One region of the Streptomyces sp. NBC_00005 genome, then DNA from elsewhere that is predicted to be linked to it. Evidence: riboswitches for the same ligand, from Rfam matches in the RefSeq annotation. Region 1 holds a riboswitch; each other region holds the start of a gene.
What was found. A riboswitch is a leader RNA that binds a small molecule or an ion and turns the genes downstream of it on or off. The one in region 1 is predicted to bind cobalamin.
Positions count from the first base shown of each region.

Region 2: another riboswitch for cobalamin. It lies ahead of OG303_RS07470 (ABC transporter substrate-binding protein); the one in region 1 lies ahead of OG303_RS24570 (HoxN/HupN/NixA family nickel/cobalt transporter).
Region 3: another riboswitch for cobalamin. It lies ahead of OG303_RS18330 (ribonucleoside-diphosphate reductase subunit alpha); the one in region 1 lies ahead of OG303_RS24570 (HoxN/HupN/NixA family nickel/cobalt transporter).

Region 1 is NZ_CP108316.1:5,350,078-5,356,298, reverse strand. Features, by position in the region: gene thrS (threonine--tRNA ligase) at 224-1,444, shown strand; gene OG303_RS24575 (nucleoside hydrolase) at 1,496-2,458, shown strand; gene OG303_RS24570 (HoxN/HupN/NixA family nickel/cobalt transporter) at 2,495-3,592, opposite strand; cobalamin riboswitch at 3,620-3,826, opposite strand; gene OG303_RS24565 (ArsR/SmtB family transcription factor) at 3,907-4,266, shown strand; gene OG303_RS24560 (LAETG motif-containing sortase-dependent surface protein) at 4,362-5,285, opposite strand; gene OG303_RS24555 (DUF4142 domain-containing protein) at 5,562-6,221, opposite strand, start outside.
Region 2 is NZ_CP108316.1:1,525,529-1,531,749, reverse strand. Features, by position in the region: gene OG303_RS07490 (methyltransferase family protein) at 1-337, shown strand, start outside; gene OG303_RS07485 (glycosyltransferase) at 416-1,657, opposite strand; gene OG303_RS07480 (esterase/lipase family protein) at 1,833-2,828, opposite strand; partial or broken gene OG303_RS07475 (allantoin permease) at 3,717-4,028, opposite strand; cobalamin riboswitch at 4,219-4,433, shown strand; gene OG303_RS07470 (ABC transporter substrate-binding protein) at 4,488-5,534, shown strand; gene OG303_RS07465 (FecCD family ABC transporter permease) at 5,531-6,221, shown strand, end outside.
Region 3 is NZ_CP108316.1:4,013,094-4,019,314, reverse strand. Features, by position in the region: gene OG303_RS18340 (putative Ig domain-containing protein) at 1-1,055, opposite strand, end outside; gene OG303_RS18335 (ribonucleotide-diphosphate reductase subunit beta) at 1,460-2,473, opposite strand; gene OG303_RS18330 (ribonucleoside-diphosphate reductase subunit alpha) at 2,473-4,851, opposite strand; cobalamin riboswitch at 4,975-5,145, opposite strand; gene mctP (monocarboxylate uptake permease MctP) at 5,481-6,221, opposite strand, start outside.

The DNA of each region.
Region 1 (6,221 bases):
ACCCCCGCACCCCCACCGCAGCTCCCCACCGCCCAAAAACCCCTCGCACCCACCCCCACCCCCGCGTTACCGTCCCCCCATGCAGCGCGCCCACTCGTTTCTCACGACGACGCCGGAGAGTGTCCCGGCGCGCTGATTCATGGACTGGATGTCCGAAGCCCCGGGGCGAGTGCCCCGGGGCTTTGTCGGTGGTCGCTCGTCCCTCGTCGCGAGGAGAGAGACCATGTACGACCACCGCAGGCTCGGCCGTGAGCTCGAGCTGTTCGACACCGATCCGCTGATGGGCGCGGGGCTGCCGTACTGGCTGCCCGACGGCGCGATCGTGCGGCACGCGCTGGAGGAGTACGTCCGGGAGGTCGAGCGGGCGGCCGGGTACCGGCACGTGTACTCGCCCGTCCTCGGCAAGCGCGAGCTGTACGAGATCTCGGGGCACTGGTCCCACTACAGCGAGGACATGTTCCCGCCGATGGCGCTGGGCAGCGAGGAGGTCGTACTGCGGCCGAGCCTGTGCCCCCATCACGCCCTCATCTACCGCTCCCGGTCCCACAGCTACCGCGAACTCCCCCTCCGTATCGCCGAGTTGGGCGGCATGTACCGTTCCGAGCTGTCCGGGGTGCTTGGCGGCCTGACCCGCGTACGGTCCATCCAGCTCAACGACGCCCACATCTTCTGCACCCTGGAACAGGCGGTGGACGAGGCCCGGTCGGCTCTCGAGCTCATCGGCCGCGCCTACGCCGACCTCGGCATTCGCGCCGCCCGCTACCGGCTCTCCCTGCCGGGCGAGGGCGGCAAGTACGTCGCCGACCCGGAGTTGTGGGAGCGGGCCACCGGCCTGCTGAAGCAGGTACTGGCGGAGGCCGGTCTCGCCTACGACGCCGTGGAGGGCGAGGCCGCCTTCTACGGCCCCAAGATCGATGTCCAGATCACCGACCCCGCCGGCCGCGAGGCCACCCTCTCCACCGTCCAGATCGACTTCCACCAGCCCGAACGCTTCGACCTGCACTACATCGGCGCCGACGGGGCGAAACACCGTCCGGTCATGGTCCACCGCAGCATCATCGGCAGCGTGGAGCGGGCCGTGGCCCATCTGATCGAGGAACACGGCGGGGCGTTCCCCGCCTGGCTCGCACCCGTCCAACTCGTCGTGCTGCCGGTGTCGGACGCCCAGGAGGAGCAGGCGCACGAGGTCGTACGGCGGGCCCTGGCACGGGGGTTGCGGGCGGAGTGCGCCGGGCCGGGCCAGGGCAGCCTCGGTGCCCGCATCCGCGCGGCGCGCCTCGTGCCGTACCAGGCGGTGATCGGCGAACGGGAGGCGGACGGCGACCTGGTGGCCGTACGGCTGCGGGACGGGCGCCGCCCCGGTGCCCAGCCGGTGGAAGGACTGCTGGAGCGGATCGCCGTATGCGCCGACACCCGTGCCGCCGAGCTGTGGTCGGCTGCGTAAGGTCGCTCCCATACGCGGAGCTCCCATATGCGGAGAGAGAGGAGCGCGACCGTGACCGGTCAGCCCATTCCGGTGATCATCGACTGCGACACCGGCGTCGACGACGCCCTGGCCCTGCTGTTCGCCGTACGCCACCCGGCCATCGACCTGCGGGCCGTCACCTGCGTCGCCGGGAACACGGACGTCGACGGCGTCGTCCGCAACACCCTGACCGTGCTGGAGCAGGCCGGGGCCGGTGACATCCCGGTGGCCAGGGGCGCCGCACGCCCGCTGATCGAACCCGTCCGTACGGCGCAGCACGTGCACGGGCGGGACGGGATGGGCGACCTGGGGCTGCCCGCACCGACCCGGGTGCCGGTGGACGTGGACGCGGTGACGCTGCTGCGCCGCGAGATCCTCGCCTCCCCGCGCCCGGTCACCCTCGTCCCCACCGCGCCCCTGACGAACATCGCGCTGCTCCTGCGTACGCACCCGGAGGTGACCCGCAACATCGAGCGGATCGTGTTCATGGGCGGCGCGGTGGCGACCGGGAACGCCACGCCGGTCGCCGAGTTCAACGTCTGGCACGACCCGGAGGCGGCCGCGGTCCTGCTCACCGCCGGAGTCCCGATCACGATGTACGGCCTCGACGTGTTCGAGCAGGTCGTCGTCCCGGCCGCGGACGTCCAGCGGCTGCGTACGAGCTCCGAGCCCAGCCTCCGCATGGCGGGCGAACTCCTCGCCCACCGCGACCCGGCCGCCTCCGGCGACCCCACCCCCACCGGCGGCCTCGGCGACGCGGGCGCGGTCTGCGCGGTCGTCGACCCGGAGGGCCTGAGCACCGAACTCCTGCCGGTCGAGGTCTCGTTGGCCCCGGGCCCCACCCGTGGCCAGACCGTCGTCGACCGCCGGCGCCGCCCCGGCGAGTCCGAGATCCACGACGGCGCGCGTGAACAGGCCCTGGTGGACGTGGGGTTGGCCGTGGACGTGGAGCGTTATGTGAAGCTGTGGCTGACGGCCGTGGAAGGGCCCTAGGGGTTCAGGCGCGTACGCGTCGACGCGTGTCGGCGGCTACTCGGCGGTGGGCTGCACCTGTGCCGCCCACCGCTGTTCCACCCTCGCCACTTTCCAGTACGCCACCGCCGCCACCCACACGACCACGAACAGGCCGACGATGATGTAGCCGACGTTGTCCAGGTCGAGGGCCGCGATCCAGCCGGTGAGCGCGTCGCGCAGGTCGAGCTTGTCGTGCAGGACGCCGACGAGCTCGATCGTGCCGATGAAGAACGCGACGGCGATGGACAGGCCGGTGATGGTGAGGTTGTAGAACACCTTGCGGACCGGGTTCGAAAAGGCCCACTGGTAGGCGAAGTTCATGAACGTGCCGTCGAGCGTGTCGAACAGGCTCATGCCGGCGGCGAAGAGCAGCGGCAGGCAGAGGATCGCGTACCAGGGCAGACCGGCCGCCGCGCCCGAACCGGCCATCACCATCAGCGTGACCTCGGTGGCGGTGTCGAAGCCGAGCCCGAAGAGGAAGCCGAGCGGGAACATCTGCCCCGGCCGGGTGATCGACTTGGTGAGGCGGCCGAGGATGCGGTTCATGAACCCCCGGGAATCCAGGTGCTGTTCGAGTTCCTTCTCGTCGTACGTGCCTGCCCGCATCGCCCGGAACACCTTCAGGATGCCGAGCAGGGCCACGAGGTTGAGGGCGGCGATGAGGTACAGGAACGTGCCCGAGATCGTCGTCCCCAGGAAGCCGAGGACCTGGTGGGTGCGGGAGCTCTCACTCGTGATGCGGCCGGCCAGCTGTGTGCCGCCCGCGATCAGCGCGGCGAGCACGACCACCACGCTGGAGTGCCCCAGCGCGAACCAGAACCCCACCGACACCGGCCGCTTGCCGTCGGCCATCAGCTTGCGGGTGGTGTTGTCGATGGCGGCGATGTGGTCGGCGTCGAACGCGTGCCGCATGCCCAGGGTGTAGGCGGTGATGCCGAGGCCGATGCCGAACGCCTTGGAGCCGACCTCGTAGTGCCCGGGCACGACGAGCAGGAACAGAATGCCGAAGGCGACGACGTGCAGGGCGGCGATCACCGCCATCAGGCCCACCGTCTTCACGGTGTCCTCGCGCCGCCAGCGGAAGGAGGCAGCCTGCGTCTCGGGCAGGGTCATTCGGTCACGCTCCAGCACCTCGTGGATCACTTCGTGAGATGCCGTGGCCGGTCTCCTGGCTGACAGGTCGTACGTCCTTGCAGGCCGTACGGCCGCCACCCGCCTTCCCGGCCGCCTCACGACGCCCAGTGGCTGTCCCTCGCGGGACGTGGGTGACGAACTCCCTGATCACAGTGGCGAGGGCCGCGTCGGCTTGGCACCGACTTCCCGAACACCACGGCCCGCCCACCGTAGGGGCGTTCGCGTTTCCTTGCATAGCTGCGCACCTGCGCAGGTATGGAAGATCACATACGGGCGCCTGCGAGGATGGCCGTATGCATCTCGTCCCGGCCGACCGCGCAGACCGCCGCACCATCGACGGCCACCGGGTGTGCGAGGCCATCGCCGCCATCGGCGACGCCGAGCACGTCCGCACCTGGGCCGACCGCTTCTCCCTGCTCGCCGACCCCAAACGGCTCGCCCTGCTGCTCGCCCTGCACCGCACCGGCCCGCTGGCCGTGTCCGACCTGGCGATCGCGACCGGCATGAACGACCCTGCCGTGTCACAGGCGTTGAGGCTGCTGAGGGCGGCCGGTGTCGTGGCGGGCGAGAAGGAGGGGCGCGTGGTGCGCTATCGGGTCGTCGACGAGGACGTACGACTGCTGCTGAAGAACTGCACTGCCGACGAGGGCTGAGCGGGGACAGGGACCGGGCAGGACGAACGCCCCGGAGCGGGGGTCTCCGGGGCGTTCGTATCGGGGGTGGCTTCAGGGGCGTTGCCGGGGACGGCTCAGGAGCGGGCCGTGCGGCGGCGCTTCGTCACGACGACGATCGCCGCACCGGCGGCCAGCAGTGCCGCGGCGCCACCGGCGATGAGGCCGGAGTCGCTGCCGCCGCCGGTCTCCGCGAGGTCACCGCCGCCGCCGTTCGGCGTGGGCGCGGGCGTCGAGGTCGACTGCGAGGCGGACGGGGTCGGGGTCCCGGTCGACGGGGTGTCCGTCGCGGGCGGAGTCGACTCCTCTGCCGGGGTCGACGGCTGCCCGGACTCCGGGGCGGACGGGGTCGGCGTGGCCGGCGGCTGGGACTCCTCGGCCGTCGTGCAGTCCTTCGTGCCGCCGTTCCAGGACGCGATCAACTTGTCCTTGATGACCGGGTGGTCGGGGCCCTTGGGCAGGTCCCCGTGCTCGAAGCCGTCCTTGGCGTCCAGCTTGCCGTCGAACTTGACGGCCCCGCGGTAGAGGTCGATCTGCGCGAAGCAGCCGGCATCCGGCACCGCGATGTCGAGGGAGTCGGTCCGGCCCTGCTCGACCGTCACCGAGTCGAAGTCGACGAAGACCTGCTCGCCGGAGGTGGCGAAGGACGGGCCGTGCGCGAGGTAGGAGGCCAGCGAGGCCGTGCAGGTCGTCGCGTCACCCGCCGTACGGACCTTGACGTGGATCTTGCCGTCGTCGGTCGGCTTGAGGGTCTGGTCGTCGACCTTGACCGAGTCGTAGAAGTGCGTGCCGTCCAGCGAGAACTGGCAGCGGTCCGACTCCGTCTTGGTGCCGGCCCCCGTGCCCGGCTTGTAGCCGCCGCCGGACTTCCAGCCGTCACCGCCGGGCGTGCCGGTGGCCCAGGCGCCGGAGGCGGCGGCGACGGTGGCGGCGCAGAGGGCGAGCGACGCGACGCCCGTCCCCAGGAGGCGTCGCGCGGTGACACGTCTCGCTATGGACATGCGAATCCCCATCTTGGCGTGTGCAGGCCCCGGCGTCGGCGGCGCAGGGCAGCACGCCGCGCCCGGCCGCACCGGGGGTGAATGGTCTGAGGAACACCGGGCCCATTGGTCACATGCGCCACAGTGCGATCACATCGTGGATCTCCCGGCGGAACGCTGTCAACCTGCGGTAACCCATGGGTAGTTCAATCCGCCATCACAATTTCGCCACATGGGCATCACGAGATGCGCGCACTGATCGGGCCGACGTTCCTCAGCCCACCGCCAGGTCGGCAGTCAGCCCACCGTCGGGGTCGGGCTCGGGCTGGCGTTTCCGCTGGGCGCCTCGCCCGGCAGGACCGGCGGCTGGGTGGTGCTGTCCACCGGCGGGGTGAGCACGACCTCCGGCTGGCCTCCGACCGGGGGCGGCGGGGTCAGGTCCTTGGCGGGCAGCTTCGGCGGGGTCGTCTCCTGGAAGAGGACCTGGTCGAAGTTGACCAGACCGGTCTGCTCCATGACCGTGATGTGGTCCAGGACCGTCGCGTTGGCCTGGTCGGCCAGGGTCCGCACCACGGTGTTCTTGGTCGTCGAGCGGATCTTCGCGATGGTGTTGAAGATCGAACCGTGCGTCACGCGCAGGATGTTGGCGAAGTCCGTGTCGAACTGCTTGCCCTGGTCCGCGGCGAGCTGGTTGACGAAGCCGACCTGCTGGGGGCTGGCCACGTTGGGGATCGTGATGTTGAGCATCGTGCTGATCTTGCGGCAGCTGGCGTCCAGCGCCGCGTGCCCGTCGATGAGGTGCTTGCTCGCGGTGATGACCGCTTTGCTCTGCCCCTTCTTCAGGCCCATCTGGCCGACGGGGTACTCCCACAGCCCTGCCGCGCGCACCTTGACCACGAAGTCGCGGTCCGCCTCGGTCAGCGGGCCCCACTGGGTCTGCGCGATGACACGCGACCC
Region 2 (6,221 bases), 3.8 Mb from region 1:
CCGCTGGGTCCTGGGCACGATGTGGGCCAGCGTCCCGCTGCTCCAGGAGCACCACGAGCTGCGCACGGACGGTCCCTACCGGCTGGTCCGCCACCCCATCTACACCGGCCTGCTCGGCCTGGCAATAGGCGGCATGTTGGCCTGCGGCTTCGGGGTGTGGACAGCCATCGTGGCGGTCGCCATTCCGTGGCTGCTGCGCCGGGTCCGGATCGAGGACGGGCTCATGGCCGGCCAGTTCGGTTCCTCCTACGACGCCTACCGCGCCCGCGTACCGGCGCTGCTCCCGTGGACGCGTCCCGCCGGGGCCGGACACCGCCCTGCCGGCAGCGAGCAGTAGCGGACCGGAACCGGAGTCGCAGCAGGGCGAGTTGACGGCGCGGCCCGGGCACGCCCCGGCTCGGCGGTCCCGCGTGGTTCACGCGGACACGGGCGGCCTTCCCCGGCTGATCGTGTCGAGCAGCAGCATCGCGGCCACCGTCGCCCCGTCGCTGCGGATCGTGGCGGCCACGGCGGTCGCCCGTGCCCGGGTCTCGGGGGCAAGGGCCGTGCGGAGCGCGGACGACAGGGACTCGAAGGTCGGAGTCGGACCGTCGTGTGCCGCGCCGATGCCCAGCTCGGCCACCCGGCCGGCCCAGTACGGCTGGTCAGCCATCTGAGGTGCCACCACCTGGGGCGCGCCCGCGCGGGCAGCCGTCGTGGTCGTACCCGCGCCGCCGTGATGCACGACGGCGGCCACCCGGCCGAACAGGTGCTGCTGGTTGACCTCGCCGACCGCGAAACAGTCGTCCCGGTCGTCGATCAGCGCCAGGTCCGCCCAGCCGCGCCGGACGATTGCGCGGCGGCCCTGCGCGCGGATCGCCTCGATGGCCACCCGGGCGACGTCCTTGGCACCGTGCATGGGCATGCTGCCGAAGCCCACGTACACCGGTGGTGCGCCGGCGTCCAGGAAGGCCATCAACTCGTCCGGGAGCGGGCGTTCGTCCGGCAGGATCCAAGCACCGGTCTGCACCACGTCGTGGTCCGCCGACTCCTGCCACGGGGACAGGACCGGGTCGGCCGCCAACCACGGGCGGTCGGTGAGGACGTGGTTGCGGAAGTCATCCACCGGCGGCAGGCCGATCGAGGCCCGGTGGGCATTGAGCCCCGGGCCGAACACCTCGTTCATGCTCTCGGTGTTCAGGTCCCACAGCTTCCGGTTGTCGGTCGCGTCGGACGGGAACGGCCGGCCCGGCAGCGCGAGCGGCGGGTGGTGCGGCGACGGCAGATACGCCGGGAAGAAGGCTGCGAACACATAGGGGATGCCCAGTGTCTCGGCCACCGACCGGGCGCCCGCCGCGGACGGCAGCAGGCCGGTCGCCACCACCGCGTCACATCCCTCGGCCGCCGCGGCGACCGCGTCGAACTGCGCGGCGACCAAGGCGGCCGCGCGCTCCGGCAGGCCCGCCGGCGACGGCTGCGTCGCCGCGGTCACCACCGCGCGCACCGGCGCGCTCGCCGGCACCAGCGGCACACCGACACCGGCCAGCCGCTTCGCGGACTCCTCGTCCGAAGGCGCGCACACCAGCGCCTCCGCGCCGAACTCCCGCAACGCCACCGCGAGTCCCGCCATCGGTTCGACGTCCCCGCGCGACCCGTACGTGGACAACAGCACACGCATTTCTCGACTCCCCATTCCGCAGATTCCGGCCTCGGCCGGAGATTCTGCGGCACGACCCGGGCCTTGCCGCAAGCCCCCTGGTGCGCTATACGTTGAAAAGGGAAAGGAGCGGCAGCCTCCTTTCCCTTTCGTTTTCCCCTCTTCTGTTCTCAATGGCCTTTCGGCTGGAGCCGGTTCACACCGGAATCGGCATGAGGGCGCAGCGCACCGGTTCGGCGTGCGCGGGGTCGAGGGCGTTGCGCACCAGCTGGTACACGTTCGGGTCGTACGGGCCGCCCACGTGACCGGTGAGGTCCAGTGGGCAGACGTCCTGCAGCAGGATGTTGCGCACGGTCGCACCGGGCCCGGCGGTGAGGAACTGGTTGGTGTACGGGGTCACGACCAGGTCGGTACGGCTGACGATGGTGGTGTAGGCGACGCCGGGCTCGGTGTCGCCCTTGGCGTACAGCTGTTGGAGCACCGGGGAGCCGATCGTCTGGTCCTTGGCCGCGGGGCTGTCCAGACCGAGTGGCTTGCCGACATGCCCCGCCACGTCCAGCGCCGCATCGAGAAGGTGGATCGTGCCGCTCGCGGTGGTGCCGTGATTGCTGGGGTTGATACCCACCAGATGGTGCACCTTCGCGGCGCCACCCTCGAAGCGCAGGTACCACTCGGCCATCAGCCCGCCGCCCTGGGAGTGACCCACCAGGTCGACCTTCGCGGCCCCGGTGGCGGCCAGCACCTTGTCGACATAGGTGGCCAACTGCTTGGCCGAGGCGGCAATCGGGCCGGTCGCCTTCATCAGGGCGCGGGGCGCGCTCTCGCCGTAGTTGAGGGCGAAGACGCAGTAGCCGGCCTTCTTCAGCACGGGGGCGAGCCCGCTCCAGTTGTCGAAGGCGTTCTCGAAGGTGCCGTGGACCAGGACCACGGGGTAGGGGTGGGCGGCGGAGGGCTTGCAGGCGAAGTCGTTGGCCCCGGCAGGAGAACGGTCGGGGTTGGTGACGGAGCCGAGCGCGGCCGGGCCCCAACTGAGCGCTCCCAGGCGGCTCAACGGGTTGGCGGGTGGCGCGGGCGAGGCCTCGGCGGCAGCATGTCGCGACGCCGGGGCCGCGGCGGATGCGGAGGGGACGGCGGCGGTCAGGCAGGCTGCCGCGGCCAGGACTGCACCTGCGGCCTTGAGGATTCGGCGCATCACGGTGCGCACCTCCTGGTGACGGGTGGTCGGGGGGCTTTCGAAGTGGCCGCCCCAGCTTCGACAGCCGCCGCGCAGGGCTCGTGCACGGCGCGCCAGGTGCGCCCGTTCGGCGCACGCACGGTCAGCCGGGAGGGCGGCGGCCCACCCGCTGCGGGCGGGGCGGAGTCGTGGGGAGGCGGCCGTGACCAGGAGGGTCGGTCGCACTGAAAGCCCAGGACCCAGGTGTCGTCGGCCAGTTCGATGGGGCCCGGGGGCATGGGACCCAGGGACATGGGGGCGGGTGGAGCGGAGAGGAAGTGGCCGCGCGCCGCGGTGACCTCACCCGCGTACCGTGCGCCGTGGTGCTGAGGTGGGGGGTTGAGCGGCTGGGCGCGCAGTTGGGCGCCAAAGACGGCGAGGTCGACTCCCGTACCGGGGAGGGGAGTTGAGGCCTGCTCGCCGGTTGCGAGGGCGGTGATGCCGGGATGCTCGGTGATGGCGGGCCGGAGCAGGCCGTCGAAGCCGGACAGCGGACGGCGGGCGGGTCACCACCTCAACGGCGGTGGGGAAGGTGGGGCTTCCCCAGAGGAACCCGAGGCCGGGGTGCACGGCTCCGGCGCCGGTGGTTCGTGCCGCCCCTGTACCGGGTCGGCCCGTAGGTAGCTCCCGGCTGCGGGCACCGACGTGCCCAGTCGTACGGCCGCGTCGGCCGTCCCATCCGGACGTGGGGTGCGCGGGCGTCGGTGTCGGAGTGCACCGCTACGGTGCGCAGGCCCAGCGCGGGCGCGGAGCGAATGATCCGGTCCGCGACCCGCAGGGTGTCCGACTCGGACGGCTCCCTGGCGTAGGGATGTGGTCCGGCGGAGCGGGCGGGTGTGTCGCGTGCCCCGCCGCCCGCTCCGTGGGTTATGCCGTCGCCTGCAGCACGTGGTCTCCGACCTTGTCCGTGCTCAGGCAGAGCGAGCAGACCACGGCGCCGTGGGTGGCGCAGGCGGTCAGGTCGGGGCGCCCGTAGGGCTGGTGGCAGACGTGGCAGTCAAGGGTGACCGCGCTCGGGTTGCCCTCGGCGTCGAGCAGGGGATCGTCGATGCCGTCGTCGGTGCGGCGCAGGTAGTACTTGCCCTTGGTGACGATCGCCATCAGCGGGGTGAAGACGAAGGCGATGACGGCCGCGGCGACCGGGGAGTACGGCTGGAGGGTGTCGCCGAGGGTTAGAAACCTCTTGTTTCCGAAGGCCTCGCGCGTGGTGAACGGCTCGTTTCCGAGATCTCACCCGACCTCCGCCCGGCCTCGAACGGCAGGGGAGGGACCGGTCACCCGGTGACCAAGGGCCAGTTGTGCGATCGCGTGGCCGCCCGCACGACTGGCTCGTGCGACTCGACCGCACGACTTGGCCGTACGACGATCTTGATAGTGTCGGGGAGCCAGTCGAGCCACATCCGAGGCCAGGGAATCCGGTGCGAAACCGGAACTGACGCGCAGCGGTGAGGGGGACGGGCGGGGCATGCGACGCCACTGAAAGGAGTCCGTGTCGGCCGGAGGGCCGGGGCGGACGAGCACCGGGAAGGCGCCCCGTCCGGACGAACCCGAGTCCGAAGACCTGCTGGCACCTCCGCGCCCCGTGCGGGGAGGACGTCCGTAGGCCAGGCTCCGCGTACGAGCCCCGACAACCGAGGCATGCCCGTGCTCCGTTCCACCCGCCGTACCGCCGCTTTCCTGCTCGCCCCCGCCCTGCTGCTCACCGCGTGCGGTGGCACGGGCAGCGACGAAACGGACGCGGGGGAGTCCGCAGACTCCGGCTACCCGCGCACGTTCGACAACTGCGGCCACAAGGTCACCCTCAAGTCCGCCCCGAAGCGGGCCGTTTCCCTCAACCAGGGCACGACGGAGATGCTGCTCTCCCTCGGTCTCGCCGACCGCATGGCCGGCACGGCCACCTGGACCGATCCGGTGATGAAGGGCCTGGAGAAGGCCAATTCCACCGTCGCGCGCCTAGCCGACAACAACCCCTCCTTCGAGAAGGTCCTGGACGCCGAACCCGACTTCGTCACCGCGTCGTTCGTCTCCACCCTCGGCAGGGGTGGCGTGGCGACCCGCGAGCAGTTCGAGAAGCTGGGCGTGCCCACGTATGTCTCGCCCTCCGACTGCTCGGCGGGCAAGGACAACGACAGCGGCGGCGACGGCTCCCGCAGCAAGCCCCTCACCCTCGACGCCGTGTACGGCGAAATACGCGACCTGGCCCGCGCGTTCGGGGTCGAGAAGCGCGGGGAGACGCTCGTCGCCGAGCTGAAGGACCGGGTGCGCACCGCCCACGCCGGGCTGGACGCCTCCGACGTCTCCCTCATGTACTGGTTCGCCAACTCCCAGTCGCCCTACCTCGCCGGCTGCTGCGGTGCCCCCGGCGCCATCACCCGTGCCGTCGGAGCGGAGAACGCGTTCTCCGACACCCACGACGAATGGCCCCAGATCAACTGGGAGACCGTCGCGGACCGCGACCCCGACGTCGTCGTTCTCGGCGACCTGACCCGCAGGTCCCAGACCGCGGAGACCGCGAAGGCCAAGATCCGCTTCTTGGAGACCAACGCCGCCACCCGCAACCTGACCGCGGTGAAGAAGAAGCGGTACATCCTGCTGAGCGGGCAGGCGATGAACCCCTCCATCCGTACGGTCGAAGGGATCGAGGAGGTCGCCGCGGGGCTGCGCGACTTCGGGCTCGCCAAGTGAGCGCCCGCACCCTGGTGTTGACCGGCGGCGGACTGGCCGTGCTGATCGCGTCGATCGCCGTCGCCGTGACCATCGGCCCGGCCGACATCTCCACGGCCGACGTGTGGGCGTCGGTCGCCGCCCATCTCGGGCTGGGCGAAAGGACGTTGGCGCCGCTGCGGGACGGCATCGTGTGGGACCTGCGCATGCCGCGCACCCTGCTGGCCGCGGTGTGCGGGGCCGGGCTGGCGCTGTGCGGCGCGATCATGCAGTCCCTGCTGCGCAACCCGCTGGCCGATCCGTTCGTCCTCGGCGTGTCCTCGGGCGCCTCCACCGGCGCGGTCGCCGTGGTCGTGCTCGGGGTGGGCGGGGGAGCGGTGTCCCTGTCCGCGGGCGCGTTCCTCGGTGCGCTGCTGTCCTTCGCACTGGTCCTGGTGCTCAGCCACACCCTCGGCGGCACCACGGACCGGGTCGTGCTGTCGGGGGTGGCGGCCATGCAACTGTTCTCCGCGCTGACCTCGTTCGTCGTGCTGACCTCGGCGGACGCCGAGACCACGCGGGGCGTGCTGTTCTGGCTGCTCGGCTCGCTCAGTGGAGCCGGCTGGGGCGAGGTGGTGCTGAGCGCCGTCGTCCTGGCCGTCGTCCTCGTGGTCTGCCTCGGCCACGCCCCGACCCTGGACGCGTTCGCCTTCGGCGAGGAGGCCGCGG
Region 3 (6,221 bases), 1.3 Mb from region 1:
CCGTAGGTGTCGTACACGGCCACGCCGGTGGCCGGGTCGGCGACCGCCGAGACGTCGGACTCCATGCGCTTGGTGCACCCGGTGTCGGTCTGCCAGCTCGGCTTGGTGTCGTACGCGGAGCAGCCGGACCCCGTCCCCTCGGTGCTGCTGGTCTTCCACACGGACTCGGTCCAGCCGCGGGAGGTGGAGGACGTGGAGAGCGCGGTGCCGCCGACTGCCGTCACGTACTGGGAGGTTGCCGGGTACTCGGCGCCGTAGCCCTCGTCGCCCGCCGAGACGGTGATGGCGACACCGGGGTGCTTGAAGTACGAGGTGTCCTCGCTGGTCTGTGAGGACGACTCGTCGCCGCCCCAGCTGTTGGACACGAACTTGGCGCCGAGCGCCACGGCCTCGTTCTCGGCGGTGCCGAGGTCGGAGTCGGTGGCGGAGTTGGCCTCGACGAGGACGATGTTGCAGTTGGGGCAGACGGCGCTGACCATGTCGATGTCGAGCGCCTCTTCACCGGCCCAACCGGTGTCGTTGGTCGGCAGCGAGGTGGTCGAACCGGTCTGACTGACCTGCTTGAAGCAGCCGTTGGCCTTGGTGCAGGAGGACAGGCCGTACTGCGAGCGGTAAGTGGCCAGGTCCGACTCGGCGTTGGGGTCGTTGTAGGCGTCGACGACGGCAACCGTCAGGCCGGATCCACCCGTTGAGGGCAGGTTGTAGGCGCTGTGCAGGTTGGCCGGGCTGAGGCCGGAGGGTGCGGCGGCGGCGACCGCGGAGGCCAGTCGCTGCCTGATGTCGGTGCGGCGCTGGGCGAAGCAGGACGCGTGACCGGGGGCCGCGGTGGCGCACAGGTGCGTGGTCGGCACCTTCTGGCCGGCCTTGCCGGTCGAGTGGAACGTCTGGCGGTCCGGGGAGGTGAGGGCCTTGGAGTTCTGGGTGACGCGGGAGGTGTGCGTGGCCGCGGGCGCTGCGTGCGCCGGGGCGGCGACGAGTCCGGCGAGGCTGAGGGCGAGAGCGGGCAGGGCGACGGTCAGGAGTCTTCGCAGGCTCCGTCTGGGGTTCTCACGCATAGGGGTGCTGCCTCCGTCGTTGGAGTGGGGTTCCTCGGCGCTGGTGGCAGGCCTGTGACGCGCGTAGCGGCGGCAGTTCGCGATGCCGTCATGGGCATGACACTTTGAGCGTCCTGTGCCGCGTTGTGCGCGACATGACAGGACGGCCAGAAAGTAGCCGGGGGCGACGAGAGCGGAACAGATGCGCCGACAGAACTTTGCCGCTCCATAGGAACACCATGGACGGTCGATGGAGGGCCTATGGACGGTCCATGGACGAGGCGCGGTGGGGCCACTCCAGAACGGTCAGCTCCGGCCACCGCTGTTGCCGGCGCGCGGACTTGGCCTCGTATACGGTCCGCGGGGCGAGCCTTGAGGTGGTGCCGGGTCGGGCTGTGCAGCCCGGCACCACCTGTGACGTACCGTCAGAAGTCCTCGTCGAGGTCGACCGTGCCCTCCACCGCGACCTGGTAGGCCGACGGGCGGCGTTCGAAGAAGTTGGTCAGTTCCTGGACGCCCTGCAACTCCATGAAGGAGAAGGGGTTTTCGGATCCGTAGATCGGAGCCAGGCCGAGACGTACGAGACGCTCGTCGGCGACGCACTCCAAGTACTGGCGCATCGACTCCGTGTTCATGCCGGGGAGCCCGTCTCCGCACAGGTCGCGGCCGAACTGCAGCTCGGCCTCGACGGCTTCGCGGATCATGTCGGTGATCTGCTGGTCCAGCTTGTCGTCGAAGAGGTCGGGCTCTTCCTTGCGGACGGTGTCGACCACCGCGAACGCGGCGTTCATGTGGCAAGTCTCGTCCCGGAAAACCCAGTTCGTCCCGGTGGCCAGACCATGCAGCAGCCCCCGGCTCCGGAACCAGTACACGTACGCGAAGGCGCCGTAGAAGAACAGGCCCTCGATGCATGCGGCGAAGCAGATCAGGTTGAGGAGGAAGCGGCGGCGGTCCGCCTTGGACTCCAGGCGGTCCAGCTTCTCGACCTCGTTGATCCACTTGAAGCAGAACTCGGCCTTCTCGCGGATGGACGGGATGTTCTCGACGGCGTCGAAGGCCGCCGCCCTGTCCTCCGGGTCGGGGAGGTAGGTGTCCAGGAGGGTCAGGTAGAACTGGACGTGGACTGCCTCCTCGAACAGCTGGCGCGACAAGTACAGGCGCGCTTCCGGGGAGTTGATGTGCTTGTACAGGGTCAGCACCAGGTTGTTCGCCACGATCGAGTCGCCCGTGGCGAAGAAGGCGACCAGACGGCCGATCAGGTGCTGTTCGGCGGGCGTCATCTTCGCGAGGTCGGCCACGTCCGAGTGGAGGTCGACCTCCTCGACGGTCCAGGTGTTCTTGATGGCGTCCCGGTAGCGCTCGTAGAAGTCCGGGTAGCGCATGGGGCGGAGAGTCAGTTCGAAGCCCGGGTCGAGCAGGTTCTTTTCGGTGGAGCTCATTACTGGCAGGCCTCGCAGGACTCGGGGTTCTCAAGGGAGCAGGCAATCGCCTCGTCGGAGGTCGACTGCTGTACGGGGATGGTCTTTTCGGGCTGCGCCTGCGCGGCGCGGGCGATGCGGGTCGCCGGGCGCGAGCGCAGGTAGTACGTCGTCTTCAGTCCGGACTTCCAGGCGTACGCGTACATCGAGGAGAGCTTGCCGATGGTCGGCGTCTCCAGGAACAGGTTCAGGGACTGGGACTGGTCCAGGTACGGCGTGCGGGCCGCGGCCATGTCGATCAGGCCGCGCTGCGGGATCTCCCACGCCGTGCGGTACAGGGCCCGTACGTCGGCCGGGATCCAGGTGAAGTCCTGTACCGAGCCGCTCGCCTCGCGCAGCGCCTCACGGGTGCGGGCGTCCCAGACGCCCAGTTCCTTGAGGTCGTTCACCAGGTACGAGTTGACCTGGAGGAACTCGCCGGACAGCGTCTCGCGCTTGAAGAGGTTGGAGACCTGCGGCTCGATGCACTCGTAGACGCCCGCGATGGACGCGATGGTGGCGGTGGGGGCGATCGCGAGGAGGAGGGAGTTGCGCATGCCGACCGCCGCGACCCGGTCCCGCAGGGCCGCCCAGCGCTCCGGCCAGGTCAGCTCCACGTCGTAGTGGTCGGGGTGGAGGACGCCCTGCGCCGTACGGGTCTTCTCCCAGGCCGGCAACGGTCCGTTGCGTTCGGCGAGTTCGGCGGAGGCCTCGTACGCGGCGAGCATGATGCGCTCGGCGATGCGAGTGGAGAGGGCCTTGGCCTCGGGGGAGTCGAAAGGCAGGCGGAGCTTGAAGAAGACGTCCTGCAGGCCCATCGCACCGAGGCCGACGGGGCGCCAGCGGGCGTTGGAGCGGCCTGCCTGCTCGGTCGGGTAGAAGTTGATGTCGACCACGCGGTCGAGGAAGGTGACGGCCGTGCGGACCGTCTCGTCCAGCCGCTCCCAGTCGATGTCACCGGTCGCCGTGTCGACAAAGGCACCCAGGTTCACCGAACCCAGGTTGCAGACCGCCGTCTCGCCGTCGTTCGTGACCTCCAGGATCTCGGTGCAGAGGTTGGAGGAGTGGACGACGTGGCCGGGCTCGGCGGTCTGGTTGGCGGTGCGGTTGGCGGCGTCCTTGAAGGTCATCCAGCCGTTGCCGGTCTGCGCGAGGGTGCGCATCATGCGGCCGTAGAGGTCGCGGGCCGGGATGGTCTTGCGGGCCAGTCCCTCGGCCTCCGCCCTGCGGTACGCCGCGTCGAACTCCTCGCCCCACAGGTCGACCAGCTCCGGCACGTCCGCCGGGGAGAACAGCGACCACGGCTGGTCCGCGTTGACCCGGCGCATGAACTCGTCCGGGATCCAGTGCGCGAGGTTCAGGTTGTGCGTACGGCGGGCGTCCTCACCGGTGTTGTCGCGCAGCTCCAGGAACTCCTCGATGTCGGAGTGCCAGGTCTCCAGGTAGACCGCGGCCGCGCCCTTGCGCCGGCCGCCCTGGTTCACGGCGGCGACCGAGGCGTCGAGGGTCTTCAGGAACGGGACGATGCCGTTGGAGTGCCCGTTGGTACCGCGGATCAGCGAACCGCGGCTGCGGATACGGGAGTACGACAGCCCGATGCCGCCGGCGTGCTTCGAGAGGCGGGCGACCTGGTGGTAGCGGTCGTAGAGGGAGTCCAGCTCGTCCAGCGGGGAGTCGAGGAGGTAGCAGGACGACATCTGGGGGTGCCGGGTGCCGGAGTTGAAGAGGGTGGGGGAGGAGGGGAGGTAGTCGAGGTGGCTCATGAGCCGGTAGAGCGCGGCGACTTCGTCGACGGAGCGGATCGTGTCGTCCTCCGCCAGACCGCTCGCCACCCGCAGCATGAAGTGCTGAGGCGTCTCGATCACGCGACGGGTGATGGGGTGCCGGAGCAGATAGCGGCTGTGCAGGGTGCGCAGGCCGAAGTAGCCGAAGCGGTCGTCCGCCTGGGGGTCGACGAGCGCGTCGAGGCGTTCGGCGTGGACGCGGACGAACTCCGCCGTGCGGTCGGCGATGAGCCCTTCCCGGTGCCCGACCGCGACCGACTCGGTGAAGGACGTGACGCCCTGCGAGGCGGCCTCCGCGGCGATGCTGATCGTCAGCAGACGCGCGGCCAGCCGCGAGTACACGGGGTCCTCCGAGATGAGGCCGGCGGCCGCCTCCGTGGCCAGTTCGCGCAACTCCGTCTCGTCCGCGCGGGCGGACCGGCCGCGCAGTGCCGCGGCGGCGACCCGGCCGGGGTCGGCGTCGCGGAGGTCGGCGGTCAGCTCGGTCAGGGTCCGCAGCAGCGCGGTTCCGGGACCGTCGGTCCCGGCCTCGGTCGCCTCGGTCGCTGAAGCCGGTTCGGCTGGCGCGATGGTCACGGTGGGGCTCTCCCTCGCTCGGCAGTGGGCCAGGCGGAGGGCAGGAGGCAGCACGCGAGCGCGCACGGCGTCGCGTCCACCGGCCCATTCCACGAGGCCCGGACGTCAGGGCACCCGGACCGGAGGGCCGGGCACGCTGTCGGCAGGTCCTCGGACTGACGCTCGTACACGGCTGCCCCAGGGGCAGACATGCACAAGTACACCGTTGCGGGACAGTTCCGGATTCGCACCGGATTCCCCTGCGACGACAGCGAGCATGAGCATACATCTTGTGCCGGGTGGGAACAGCACCCCCATATGTTGTGTCGTGGCGACTTCGGAGAGTGTCAGAACGTCAACTCATAGGTGAGCAGCGTGAGGTCGTCGTGGTCCGCGAGCGGCTGCCGGTCCCGCTGGGGGCACGGACGAAGCCCAGGTGCTCGTAGATGCGGTGGGTGCCTTCCCGTGCGGGGTCACGTCGTGCAGTTCATCGCCGGGATCACCGTGTTCACGCGGGTGTGTGCACGAAGAGCGGGCCGCCGGTGGTCTTGCTTTCCGGCGGCCCGCTGCGGGTTGTGTGTGGGTGGTGGCTGGTCGCGCCCACGCGGCGGAGCCGCATGTCGACGCAGCCCCCACCCACCTTTGGGGTGCTAGTGCGACGCCCCTGCCGTAGCCGGCGGCAGTTCCGCCTGGACTCCCGGGTCGCCCGCGTCCGCCGTGTAGTCCTCCGGGTTTGTCTCGTCGACGCCCTCCGGGGCCTTCAGTGCCTTCAGGGCGAAGGTCAGGACCACCGTCACCACCACGTTCAGTACGAAAGCGGTGAGGCCGATGTAGCCGATCTCACCGATGCCCGGGATCTCCTTCGACGAGCCGCCGAAGTGCTTCTGCGTCGGCGAGGCGACGCCGTACGCGGCGAGGGTGCCGTAGACCATGCCGACCGCCCAGCCCGCGAGCAGCGCCCAGCGGTGGAACCAGCGGGTGAACAGGCCGCCGACCAGGGCCGGGAAGGTCTGCAGGATCCAGATGCCGCCCAGCAGTTGGAAGTTGATCGCGACCGTCTTGTCCATGGTGAGGACGAAGGCGAGCGCGCCCACCTTCACCAGCAGCGAGACCAGCTTGGAGACCTTGGTCTCCTGCGCCGGCGTCGCGTCCGGCTTGATGAAGTCCTTGTAGATGTTGCGGGTGAAGAGGTTCGCGGCCGCGATGGACATGATGGCCGCGGGCACGAGCGCGCCGATGCCGATCGCCGCGAAGGCCACGCCCGCGAACCAGTCCGGGAACATGTCCTCGAAGAGCTGCGGGATCGCCAACTGCCCGTTGGTGACCTTGACTCCGGCCGCGATCGCCATGAAGCCCAGCAGGGCGAGCAGGCCCAGCATCAGCGAGTACAG